Regions from separate parts of the Nocardiopsis sp. NPDC057823 genome, predicted to be linked through region 1. Evidence: predicted binding sites of a transcription regulator. Region 1 holds the regulator's gene; each other region holds the start of a gene.
The links. Region 1 encodes LexA, which represses DNA repair genes until DNA is damaged. Its sites were predicted from a motif close to TCGAACANNTGTTCGA; they were not measured.
Positions count from the first base shown of each region.

Region 1 (3,009 bases):
GAGGCCGCCCAGTCCGGTCTCGCCGCTGCCGAGCTTGTCGTAGCGCAGGGAGGCCACCCCCGACTCGGCCAGGAGGCGGGCGAAGTTGAGGTTGGTGTTCGCGTCGGGGCGCATGTCGGCGTTGCCGTCGCGGTCGGTGGGGCCGCTGCCCGAGACGATCAGCGCGCCCGGTACCGGGCCGGACGTGTCCGCGGGCAGGGTGAGGGTGGCGAACACCTCGATCCCGTCCACGGTGAAGCTCAGCTCCCGCTCGGAACCCGCCACCCCGGGCGGCGGGGCGGCCTCCTCCTCGGCCGGAGCGCAGGCGGAGGTCGACAGCAGGGCCGCGGCCGCGGCGACCGCCACGGCGCGCCCTCGGACACGCGGGAAGACGAGGGAAGCGAACACCCCCATAGCCTAGGCGCCCGGGAGGACGCCCGATGCCCCGGGCGGCCCGGAGCGGCGGGGGCCGCCACCCGTGTCCGGGACGGCCACCGGCCGCCGCCGCGGCGGCCCGCCGGTCGCACCCGTGGCCCCGCACGGGTGCGACATGTCCCGTACCGCCCGCGGACCCGCGCCCGGCGCCGCCCGGCGGGGCGGACCGGCCGGGGGACGACCGGGGGCGTATCGCTCAGACGCGGCGCATCACGGTGACGACCTTGCCCAGGATGGTGGCCGCGTCGCCGTTGATCGGCTCGTAGGCGTCGTTGCGCGGCATCAGCCACACGTGCCCGTCCTCGGTGCGGCGCAGCACCTTGACCGTGGCCTCCTCGTCCAGCAGCGCCGCGACGATGTCCCCGTTCTCGGCGTCCGGCTGCTGGCGGACCACCACCATGTCCCCGTCGGTGATGGCGGCGTCGGTCATCGAGTCGCCGACCACGGTGAGCATGAACAGCCGGCCCTCGCCGACCAGCTGCCGCGGCAGGGACAGCACGTCCTCCACCGACTCCTCGGCCAGGATGGGACCGCCCGCGGCGATCCGCCCCACCAGGGGCACCCGGGCGGCGTGCGCCGGGTCGGACTCCTCGGCGGCGACCAGCGCGCGCACCCCGGGGCGGCCCGGCTGGCGCAGCTCCACGGCCCGCGGCCGGTTCTGGTCGCGGTACAGGTAGCCCTTGCGCTGGAGCACCTTGAGCTGGTGCGCGACGCTGGAGGGGCTGGACAGGCCGACCGACTCCCCGATCTCCCTGATCGACGGCGGGTAGCCGCGCTCGCGCAGGTACCGCTGGATACAGTTCAGGACGCTCTGCTGGCGGGCGGTGAGCTTGGGCGCCTCCTCGGGCGCGCCCGCCTCGCCCACGGGCGCGAGAACGGTGGTGGTTGCGGAATCCAGGGGTCCGGGATTCTCCTCCGGCACGGCCGGCCTCCTCGGCATCGGTTCGGTCAGGGCCTGCTTGCACGACTGGCCACCACCGGTCTGCGACCGCTCCGGACCCTGTGTCCACGTGATGGCGAAACCGGCGTGAAATCAAGGCCAACGTTAGTCGTTGCGCACGGTGATATCAAACAAGCGTTCGAGGCCTGTGGACAATTGCCGAGAGGATTTTCCGCGGCGCTTTTCCGGCCTCACTTACGTGTGTACACGTGTTCACGTCGCGTCGCCCCCGGAATGGCGGAAGATGTGCCGACGGGTTCGAGAACGGGGGGATGCGGGGCGGATCACCCCCGGGCAAGGGCTCGACCGAAAACCCCGAGCCGCGCCGTGGAAGGGGATTCGCGGCGATATCCTGGGCGGCGCGCGGCTGTGACACGCGGGGCGCGCGAAAGTTGCGGTTCGTCCGACCCTCCGACTAGGTTCGACCACAACATCTGGTGTCGCTGTTTGAGGCGTCGGCCCAGGAGTTGTGGTTAAGTAGACCCAGGGTTGTCAGTTCGGCGAGGGAAGCAGGTGAGCCGGGATGCACTGTCCGTTCTGCCGCCATCCGGACACCCGGGTGATCGACAGCAGGTCCACCGACGACGGCGCGGCCATCCGCCGCCGCCGTTCCTGTCCTGCCTGCGAACGCCGTTTCACCACACAGGAGACCGTCCTGCTGATGGTCGCCAAGCGCTCCGGCGTCACCGAGCCCTTCAGCCGGACCAAGATCATCGCCGGGGTCCGCCGGGCCTGCCAGGGCCGCCCGGTCTCCGAGGACGCGCTGGCCAAGCTCGGCCAGCAGGTCGAGGAGGAGATCCGCGGCCGCGGCGTCGCGGAGGTCCCGGCCCACGAGATCGGCCTGGCCATCCTGGGCCCCATGCGCGACCTCGACGAGGTCGCCTACCTGCACTTCGCCAGTGTCTACCGCGGTTTCGAGAGCCTCGCCGACTTCGAGGCCGAGATCGCCAGCCTGCGCAGCGACCGCGAGGCCGAGGCCCGGGCCAAGGAAGAGGCCGACACCACGGCCTGACGCACCGCTCCCCGGGGGCGCCGAGGGAACGCCCCCGAGCGACGGTTCCGCGCGCGGGCCGCGCCCGCGCCCTATCTTCGGGGGACTCCGCCATGACGGAAACCACCAGCGGATCGACGGGACGCAAGGGCAAGGGGAGGCGCAAGGGGCTGAAGATCCCGCGGATCTTCACCACCGAAGGCGTTCATCCCTACGACACCCTGGAATGGGAGCGCCGGGACGTCGTCATGACGAACTGGCGCGACGGAACGGTGAACTTCGAACAGCGCGGGGTCGAGTTCCCCTCGACCTGGTCGATGAACGCCACACAGATCGTCGCCGGGAAATACTTCCGGGGCGCGCTCGGCACCCCGGAACGGGAGTGGAGCCTCAAGCAGCTCATCGACCGGGTCGTCGGCGTCTACACCCGCACCGGCCGCGAGCACGGGTACTTCGCAGGCGAGGCCGACGCCGAGGTCTTCGACCACGAACTCAAGTACGCGCTCGCCCACCAGCTCTTCAGCTTCAACTCACCCGTCTGGTTCAATGTCGGAACCCGCGCGAAGGCCCAGGTGAGCGCCTGCTTCATCCTGTCGGTCGACGACACCATGGAGTCGATCCTCGACTGGTACAAGGAGGAGGGGATCATCTTCAAGGGCGGCTC
Region 1 covers NZ_JBHVLR010000003.1:275,145-278,153, reverse strand. The annotation lists gene ACFVNO_RS07755 (alpha/beta hydrolase family protein) at 1-393, opposite strand, end outside; gene lexA (transcriptional repressor LexA) at 611-1,336, opposite strand; gene nrdR (transcriptional regulator NrdR) at 1,878-2,366, shown strand; gene ACFVNO_RS07740 (vitamin B12-dependent ribonucleotide reductase) at 2,459-3,009, shown strand, end outside.

Region 2 (3,009 bases), on a different contig from region 1:
CGGTGTGTGGTACTACGGCGGTGCGACCGCCGGCGCGGAGTACTTCGCCGGGTTCGTCACCGAGAAGAGCCTGAGCGTCGACAACCTCTTCGTCTTCTACCTGCTGATGGGCTCCTTCGCGGTGCCCAAGAAGTACCAGCACGAGGTGCTGCTCATCGGCATCGTCATCGCGCTGATCATGCGCGGTATCTTCATCATCCTCGGCGCCCAGGTCATCAACGCCTGGAGCGAGGTCTTCTACCTGTTCGGCGCCTTCCTCATCTACACCGGGTACAAGATCGTCCGGGACCACATGAAGGGCGACGAGGAGGAGAAGGACTTCACCCAGACGCCGGTCGTGCGCCTGGTCAAGCGGTTCTGGCCGGTCACCGACGGCTACCACGGCGCGCACCTGACGGTGAAGCTCGACGGCAAGCGCCACATCACCCCGATGCTGCTGGTCATCCTGGCCATCGGCGTCATCGACCTGGTCTTCGCGGTCGACTCGATCCCGGCGATCTTCGGCCTCACCCAGGACGCCTACATCGTCTTCACCGCCAACGCCTTCGCCCTGCTGGGCCTGCGCCAGCTGTACTTCCTGCTGGCCGGCCTGATGGACCGCCTGGCCTACATCAGCTGGGGCCTGTCGGCGATCATGGTGTTCATCGGCATCAAGATGATCCTGCACGCGTTGCACGAGAACGGCGTGCACGTCCCGGAGATCAGCACCTCCCTGTCCCTGACGGTGATCATCGGCGTCATGGTGATCACGATCGCCGGCAGCCTGGTCAAGTCCGCGGCCGACAAGCGCAACGCCCCTCCCGCCGTCGAGGAGGAGGGCGAGAGGGACTCCGCGGCCGACCGCTCCTGACGGCCGTCCCGCGCTCCCGCCCGGGGGCGGTCCCGTTCACCGGGACCGCCCCCGGTTCTTCTTTTCCGGACCGCGTGAAAACCCGGACATCGAACACCCGTTCGTCTATAGTGGACCCCGTATCGGCGTCGGGCATCAGGACACGGCACTTCTCCGTTGCGGAAGATTCCGTCGGCGGGGGTCGTTAGTCTTGACGGACGGGGAGGCCCACGCCCTCCCCACCCCCCTTCAGCGGCCCGGATCCGGGGCCGGGGCGGTCGTCCGGGGGACCCGACCGCCGAACACACGAACCGCGCACGGCAGGCCGACGCCCGACCGGTGCCCTGTGTGCCACAGCCGAAGGATGTCTGACTCGATGGTCGAACAACTGGTAGTCCGGGGTGCCCGGGAGCACAACCTCAAGGACGTGTCGCTGGACCTGCCCCGCGACGCCATGATCGTGTTCACCGGCCTGTCCGGTTCGGGCAAGTCCTCGCTGGCCTTCGACACGATCTTCGCCGAGGGGCAGCGCCGCTACGTCGAATCCCTGTCGGCGTACGCCCGCCAGTTCCTGGGCCAGATGGACAAGCCCGACGTGGACTTCATCGAGGGGCTGTCCCCGGCGGTGTCCATCGACCAGAAGTCCACCAGCCGCAACCCCCGCTCCACCGTCGGCACCATCACCGAGGTGTACGACTACCTGCGGCTGCTGTGGGCGCGCATCGGCGTCCCGCACTGCCCGCAGTGCCGCCGCGAGATCTCCCGGCAGAGCCCGCAGCAGATCGTGGACCGGGTGCTGGAGATGACCGAGGGCACCCGCTTCCAGGTGCTGGCCCCGGTGGTGCGCGGCCGCAAGGGCGAGTACCTCGAACTGTTCAAGGACCTGCAGTCCAAGGGGTACACCCGCGCGGTCGTGGACGGCCGGCCGGTGCGCCTGGACGAGGCGCCCAAGCTGGGCCGCTACGACAAGCACGACATCTCGGTGATCGTGGACCGGCTCTCCGTCAAGGAGTCCTCCCGCGGGCGGCTGACCGACTCGGTGGAGACCGCGCTCAAGCTGGCCGGCGGGACCATTGTGCTGGACTTCGTCGACCTGGCCGAGGACGACCCCGAGCGCGAGAAGGTCTTCTCCGAGCACCTGTACTGCCCCTACGACGACCTGTCCTTCGAGCAGTTGGAGCCGCGCTCCTTCTCCTTCAACGCCCCCTACGGCGCCTGCCCGGAGTGCTCGGGCCTGGGCACCCGCATGGAGGTCGACCCGGAGCTGATCGTCCCCGACCCGGCCAAGACCCTGGCCGAGGGCGCCCTGGCCCCCTGGTCGGGCGGCCCCAACGGCGGGTACTGGGAGCGGCTGCTCACCGCCCTGGGCGAGTCGGTCGGCTTCGTCCTGGACACCCCCTGGGAGAAGCTGCCCAAGCGCGCCCGCAAGGCGATCCTGGAGGGGCACGACACCCAGGTCCACGTCAGCTACCGCACCAAGTACAACCGCGAGCGGTCCTACTACACCGACTTCGAGGGCGTCATCCCCTGGGTCAAGCGCCGCTACACCGAGACCGAGAGCGACTACGGCCGCGAGCGCCTCGAGGGCTACATGCGCAGCGTGCCCTGCCCCGCCTGCGAGGGGACCCGGCTCAAGCCGGTGGTGCTCGCGGTGACCGTGGGCGGGCGGTCCATCGCCGAGGTGGCCTCGATGTCGCTGGCCGAGAGCGCCCGCTTCCTGGCCGACCTGCGGCTGTCGGACCGCGACGCGGTCATCGCCGCCCAGGTCCTCAAGGAGATCAACGCCCGGCTGGGCTTCCTGCTGGACGTGGGCCTGGACTACCTCAGCCTGGCCCGCTCCTCCGGTTCGCTCTCGGGCGGCGAGGCCCAGCGCATCCGGCTGGCCACCCAGATCGGCTCGGGCCTGGTGGGCGTGCTCTACGTGCTGGACGAGCCCTCCATCGGCCTGCACCAGCGCGACAACGCCCGCCTGCTGGAGACCCTCCAGCGGCTGCGCGACATCGGCAACACGCTCATCGTCGTGGAACACGACGAGGACACCATCCGCGCCGCCGACTGGGTGGTCGACATCGGCCCCGGCGCGGGCGAGCACGGCGGCCACGTGGTGGTGTCGGGCATCGTGGACGAGCTGCTCACCAACGAGGCGTCGCTCACCGGCGACTACCTGTCCGGGCGCCGCT
Region 2 covers NZ_JBHVLR010000015.1:26,344-29,352, forward strand. The annotation lists gene ACFVNO_RS22285 (TerC family protein) at 1-850, shown strand, start outside; gene uvrA (excinuclease ABC subunit UvrA) at 1,206-3,009, shown strand, end outside.
Region 2: uvrA (excinuclease ABC subunit UvrA) is a predicted target of LexA. The motif match lies at 940-955, and genes of this name have one in related genera.

Region 3 (3,009 bases), on a different contig from region 1:
TGGGCGACGGGTTCGGCGCCCCGCGGAGCGTCACCGCCGACCTGTGCGCGGCCGCCGCGCGCGCCGGCGGCGTCCGCCTCGTCCTGGGCTGGGTCCCCGAGGCCGACCCCGGGCTCGACCCCGCCGCGTTCGCCGACGCCCGCACCGTCATGCCCGGCTGGGGCCTGCGCGATCACGTCGACCGCGGCCTCATCGCCCACCCGCCGGTGCGCATGTCCGCCGTCCCCGCCCTGCTGCACGGCCTGTGGCGTCCCGACCTGCTCGTCGCCTCGGTGGTCCCGGTGCCCGGCGGGTACGCCTTCGGCAGCGAGGCCGGCTGGCTGCGCACCGCCGTCGAGGCGGGCGCCCTGGTCGCCGGGGTGGTCTCGCCGAACCTGCCCCGCGCCGACGCCGGGCCGCCGCTGCCCGCCGACCGCGTCGTCGTCATCGGGGAGAGCGACCGCACCGCCGGGACCCTGCGCCCCTCGCCCACCGGCCCCGACCAGGCCGCCATCGCCCGCCACCTGGCGCCCCTCATCCCCGCCGGCGCCCGCCTCCAGCTCGGCTTCGGCCCCGTGCCCGCCGCCCTGGCCGCCGAGCTGCGGGTCCCCGTGCGCATCGACTCCGGGCCGCTGCCCGAGGCCGCCGTCGACCTCGACGAGCGCGGCCTGCTGCTGGGCGACCCCGTGGGCATGTACCTCGTCGGCGGCCCGCGCCTGCACGCCTGGGCCGACGGCCGCCCCCTGCTGCACTCCGTGGAACACGTCCTGGACCCCGGCCGCCTGTCCGCCGACCCCTTCGTCGCCGTCAACACCGCGGTGGAGATCGACCACGACGGCCAGGTCAACGTCGAGGGCACCGCCCGGGGCGTGCTCGGCGGCATCGGCGGCCACTCCGACTACGCCGCGGCCGCCACCCGCTCCGTCGGCGGGCTCAGCGTCATCGCCGTCCCCACCCGCCACCGCGGCCGTTCCACCCTGGTCGAACGCCTCTCCCGGCCGGTCACCACCCCCTCCCAGGACGTGGAGGTCGTGGTCACCGAGCGCGGCGTCGCCGACCTGCGCGGCCTCTCCCGGGCCGAGCGCCGCGCCGCCCTGGCCGACCTGTGGGGGACCGGCCGCGCCTGAACGCCCCCGCCCCGTCCCCGGGCCCCGGTACGCTCGACCGGCACGGCCCCCGAGACACGCCGGGCCGGGCGCGGGACTCCTGTCGTCCCGCGGCATTAGCATGGTGCGAACGAACGTTCGAGAAAGGTGTGGGGCGCGTGCGCGTGCTGGGAATCGACCCGGGGCTCACCCGGTGCGGCGTCGGCGCCGTCGAGGGCGCCATCGGCCGCCCCCTGAGCCTCATCGGCGCCGACGCCATCCGCACCTCCCCCGACGAGGACCTGCCCCAGCGCCTGCTGGGCGTCGAGCGCGGCATCGAGCGCTGGCTCGACGAGGTCCGCCCCGACGCCGTCGCCGTCGAGCGGGTCTTCGCCCAGCACAACCTCAGCACCGTCATGGGCACCGCCCAGGCCAGCGGCATCGCCCTGGTCTGCGCCGCCCGCCGCGGCCTGCCCGTCGCCCTGCACACCCCCAGCGAGGCCAAGGCCGCCATCACCGGCAGCGGCCGCGCGGACAAGGCGCAGGTCGGCACCATGGTCGCGCGTATCCTCGGACTCGACGGCCCGCCCCGCCCCGCCGACGCGGCCGACGCGGTCGCCCTGGCCATCTGCCACATCTGGCGCGGCGGCGCCCAGGCCCGGGTGGCCCAGGCACAGCAGGACTTCGCCCGCAAGGTCGAACTGGCCCGCCGCGCCCGCGGCGCCCGCCCCTAGGGAAGGAGAAGGGCACCCGGTGCCCCCATGACATGATCGCGTTCCTCACCGGCCGGGTGGCCGCACGCGGCGCCGGCAGCGCCGTCATCGACGTCGGCGGGGTCGGCATGTCCGTGCAGTGCACCCCGAGCGCCCTGTCCCGCCTGCACGTGGGGGAGACCGGCACCGTCGCCACCAGCCTCGTCGTGCGCGAGGACTCCCTCACCCTCTTCGGATTCGCCGACGACGACGAGAAGCACCTGTTCGAGCAGCTCCAGACCGCCTCCGGGGTCGGCCCCCGGCTGGCCCTGGCCATGCTCTCGGTGCACAGCCCCGACTCCCTGCGCCACGCCGTGGCCACCGAGGACACCAACGCCCTGACCCGGGTCCCGGGCATCGGCAAGAAGGGCGCCCAGCGCATCGTCCTGGAGCTGCGCGGGAAGATCGACCCGCCCGTCTTCACCGACGGCACCCTGCCGCCGGTCCCGGACGGCGCCGGGGCCGGGCCCAACGGCGCCTGGCGCACCCAGGTGGTCTCCGGCCTGGTCAACCTGGGCTGGTCCGCCAAGGACGCCGAGGCCGCGGCCGCCGCCGTCGCGCCCCAGGCCGAGGAGACCGCCGACGTCGCCGTCCTGCTGCGCAGCGCCCTGCGCACCCTCAGCCGCGCCTAGGAGGGCCCACCGTGTACGACGACCACGACCGACCGACGGGACCGGCGGACCGGGACCTCCCCGGGCCGTACGCCCGGGAGGCCGTCTCCTCCGAGGCCGGAGCCGACGAGCGCCGGCTGGAGGGCGCCCTGCGGCCGCGCGCGCTCGACGAGTTCGTCGGCCAGGAACGGGTGCGCGAACAGCTCTCCCTGGTCCTGGACAGCGCCCGCAAGCGCAACCGCGCCCCCGACCACATCCTCATGTCCGGCGGCCCGGGCCTGGGCAAGACCACCCTGGCCATGATCATCGCCGCCGAGCTGGGCTCCCCCCTGCGCATCACCTCCGGCCCCGCCATCGAGCGCTCCGGCGACCTGGCCGCGGTGCTGTCCACCCTCCAGGAGGGCGAGGTGCTGTTCCTGGACGAGATCCACCGGATGGCCCGCCCCGCCGAGGAGATGCTCTACGTCGCCATGGAGGACTTCCGGGTCGACGTGGTCGTGGGCAAGGGACCCGGCGCCACCGCCATCCCCCTGGAGATCGCCCCCTTCACCCTGGTCGGCGCCACCACCCGGGCCGGGATGC
Region 3 covers NZ_JBHVLR010000010.1:28,555-31,563, reverse strand. The annotation lists gene ACFVNO_RS17495 (acetyl-CoA hydrolase/transferase C-terminal domain-containing protein) at 1-1,106, shown strand, start outside; gene ruvC (crossover junction endodeoxyribonuclease RuvC) at 1,244-1,798, shown strand; gene ruvA (Holliday junction branch migration protein RuvA) at 1,831-2,448, shown strand; gene ruvB (Holliday junction branch migration DNA helicase RuvB) at 2,460-3,009, shown strand, end outside.
Region 3: ruvC (crossover junction endodeoxyribonuclease RuvC) is a predicted target of LexA. The motif match lies at 1,212-1,227, and genes of this name have one in related genera.

Region 4 (3,009 bases), on a different contig from region 1:
GAGTCGGTCAGGCCGGGCAGGATCGGCGCCATCAGCACCGAGCACTCCAGGCCGCGTTCGGCCAGGCGGCGCACCACGTCCAGGCGCGCCCGCGGGCTCGGGGTCCCCGGCTCCACCGTGCGCCACACGGCCTCGTCCACGGAGCCCACCGAGACCGCCATGCCGACCTCGGTGACACGGGCCGCCTGTTCGAGCAGGTCCAGGTCGCGCAGGACCAGCGTGCCCTTGGTGAGGATCGAGAAGGGGTTGGCGGCGTCGCGCAGGGCGGCGATGATCTGCGGCATGAGCCGGTAGCGGCCCTCGGCGCGCTGGTAGGGGTCGGTGTTGGTGCCCATCGCGATGTGCTCCCCGCGCCAGGAGGGGCGGGCGAGTTCGGCGCGCAGCCGTTCACCGGCGTTGACCTTGACGACGATACGGGTGTCGAAGTCATGGCCGCTGTCCAGGTCCAGGTATTCGTGGGTGCGCCGGGCGAAGCAGTACACGCAGGCGTGCGAACAGCCGCGGTAGGGGTTGACGCTCCAGCGGAACAGCGGGGAGTCGCCGGGGACCCGGTTGATGATGGACCGGGCCCGGACCTCGATCGCGACGGGTTCGCCGTCCTGCCCCGCCTGCACCGGCCCGGGCCCGGCCGTCCGAAGCCCCGCCCGCCCGGTGCCCCGGGTCGGGGGCGGCGTGTGGTCGAACAGGGCGGTCTGCTCGACGGTCGTGGTCGCCTCTCTCAGGTTCTCCCAGCGCATGACTGTGATTCGAACATGTTTTCGAACATCTGTCGAGTGGTTCGAACACCGGACGGGGTGTTCGGGCGGTGGGCAGGGGGCGCGGCGCGGACCGGTTCCCCGGGTGGGCAGGGGATTCCGGCGGTCGGGGCCGGCGGCCGGGAAGGAAGAAGAAATCGTGTCGGTGAGCCGGGCTCCGGGGCAGGGGGACCCGTCGCGGAGGCCTGTGTCCGGTCGCCCCGTCCGATCCGATGGCGGGAGTCGGTCCCGGGACCGGTCCCCGTGAGGTCACAGCCCGGCGGCGGCGAGGATGCGGTACATCCGGTCCGGGGGCAGGGCGGGGTTGGCGGCGGCGTGGTCGGCGACTTCGGGGTCGGGATCGGAGAGCAGCCGGTCCAGCAGCGCGTCCGTGACGTTGGGGTGCTCGGCCACCCCGCTGCGCAGGGCGGGGTCGGCGGCGAGCCGTTCGAGGTCCCGCGCGGGGAGTTCCGGGTCGTGCAGGGCCAGGCGGCGCACCTGCGGGTCCGGGTCGTCGACGAACGTGCGCAGTGCGTGCCGGGGGAAGTTCGGGTGGTCCACGAGCAATGGCCGGGGGCGGCGGGCATCGCCGTGTTCGCGTACCAGGCGTTCCAGGACGTCCGGCGGTGTGTCCGGGCGGTGGGCGGCGATCTGGCGGACCATGGGGTCGGGGTCGTCGTCCAGTCGGCGCCAGGCCTCTTCGGGAAGGTCGTGGCAGGAGGCCAGGACACGCCGGAACACCGCGTGCGGGCAGTCGAGGTAGGCCAGCCGCTCATCGAGAGGGGCCTCGCGCAGCCAGCCGGGCTCGGCGGGGTACCAGTACAGGGCTATCTCCGCCTCGACGCTCCCGTTCGCGTACTCGGCCTCGACGAGCGCGTACAGCCGGTCCCGGGTCGCGGTGTCCACGTGGCGGCTCAGCGCCGCCGCGATTCGCACGTACGGGTGGTCGACGTCCGCCACCAGTCGGGCGACCATCTCCGCGGAGAGGTGGGGGTTGTCGGCGACGGCCGTGAGGACGTCCTCGTCTCCGCTGCGCACCAGCCGCTCGAACTGCTCCGCCGTGAGCGGGACGCTGCGGGCCGCGTTGGCGCGCACGGCGGGGTCGGCGAGGCAGCGCTCCCGCCATTCGGGCGGGATGCCGGGCCGCTCGTGCCGGGTGGCGGCCGCCCGGACCCGGGGGTCGGGGTCGGCGAGCAGTTCGGCCTGCACGGCCGGAGGGCGGTCGTGCCAGAGGTCCGCGATGGCGGCGCGCAGCTTCGGATCCTCCGCGCGGGCGAGCACGTCGAGGGGACGGGCGTAGACCCGTTCCAGGTCGTCGAGGCCGAGCGGCACCCCGCGCTCCACCATGTCGCGGACGAAGTCCGGGTACGCGTCGCGGATCTCGGGGTCGGGGTGCTCTGCGATCCTCCTGCGCATCTCCGGGGAGACCCGGTCCCCGTACAGGGTCACCGAGCTCCGGCGGTCGCCGTGCGCCAGCAGGGCTTCGACGACGGCGTCCTCCAGCCGCCCGGGGCGCCGGGTCAGGCCGCTTCGGCCGGCCCGGTGTGCGGCCAGGCGCACCAGGACGTCCCGGGGCGCCGCGGGATTCCGCCCGAGTCCGGACAGCCGCGGGTGCGCGAGGTTCGTCATGGGGCCAACCTAGCCGGGCCGTTCCGGCCGGGACAGCCGTCCTTTTCCGCCGCCGGTACCGGGGACGGGGGCCGTCAGGCGGCCTCCAGGACGAAGAACAGGAAGGCCGGGCTGGTGGACAGGACGCGGAAGTCGTCGGGGAACAGCTCGCGGGCGGCCGGGTCGGGCAGCGGTTCGCTGATGGCGGAGATCCGGAAGCCGGCCGCGGTGAAGGCGTCCGTCATGGCGTGCAGCGGCCGGTTCCAGAAGCCCATGGTCGCGGTCAGGCCGCCCATGGTCCACTCCTCGGTCCAGTGGTGGGTCGCGAAGTAGTCGGTCTTCTTCCCGGCCGCCCGCTGGACGGCGTGGACGGCGAAGGGGTGGTCGACGGACATGATGAGGCGGCCTCCGGCCGTCAGCACGCGCCGGAACTCGGCCAGTGTCGGGCCCCAGTCCCGGAGGTAGTGCAGCACCAGCGACGCCACGACGTCGTCGAACGCGCCGTCGGGGAAGGGGAGCGGGTCGCGCAGGTCCGCCACCCGCAGGTCCGCCTCCCCGCCCAGCCTGCGCCGGGCCAGTTCGAGCATCCCGGGGCTGCGGTCGATGCCGCTCACCGCGGCACCCCGGTCGCGTAGCGCGGCGAACAGCGGGCCGGAACCGCAGCCGG
Region 4 covers NZ_JBHVLR010000017.1:20,590-23,598, reverse strand. The annotation lists gene ACFVNO_RS23800 (Rv2578c family radical SAM protein) at 1-737, opposite strand, end outside; gene ACFVNO_RS23795 (hypothetical protein) at 1,005-2,363, opposite strand; gene ACFVNO_RS23790 (class I SAM-dependent methyltransferase) at 2,438-3,009, opposite strand, start outside.
Region 4: ACFVNO_RS23800 (Rv2578c family radical SAM protein) is a predicted target of LexA. The motif match lies at 747-762, and genes of this name have one in related genera.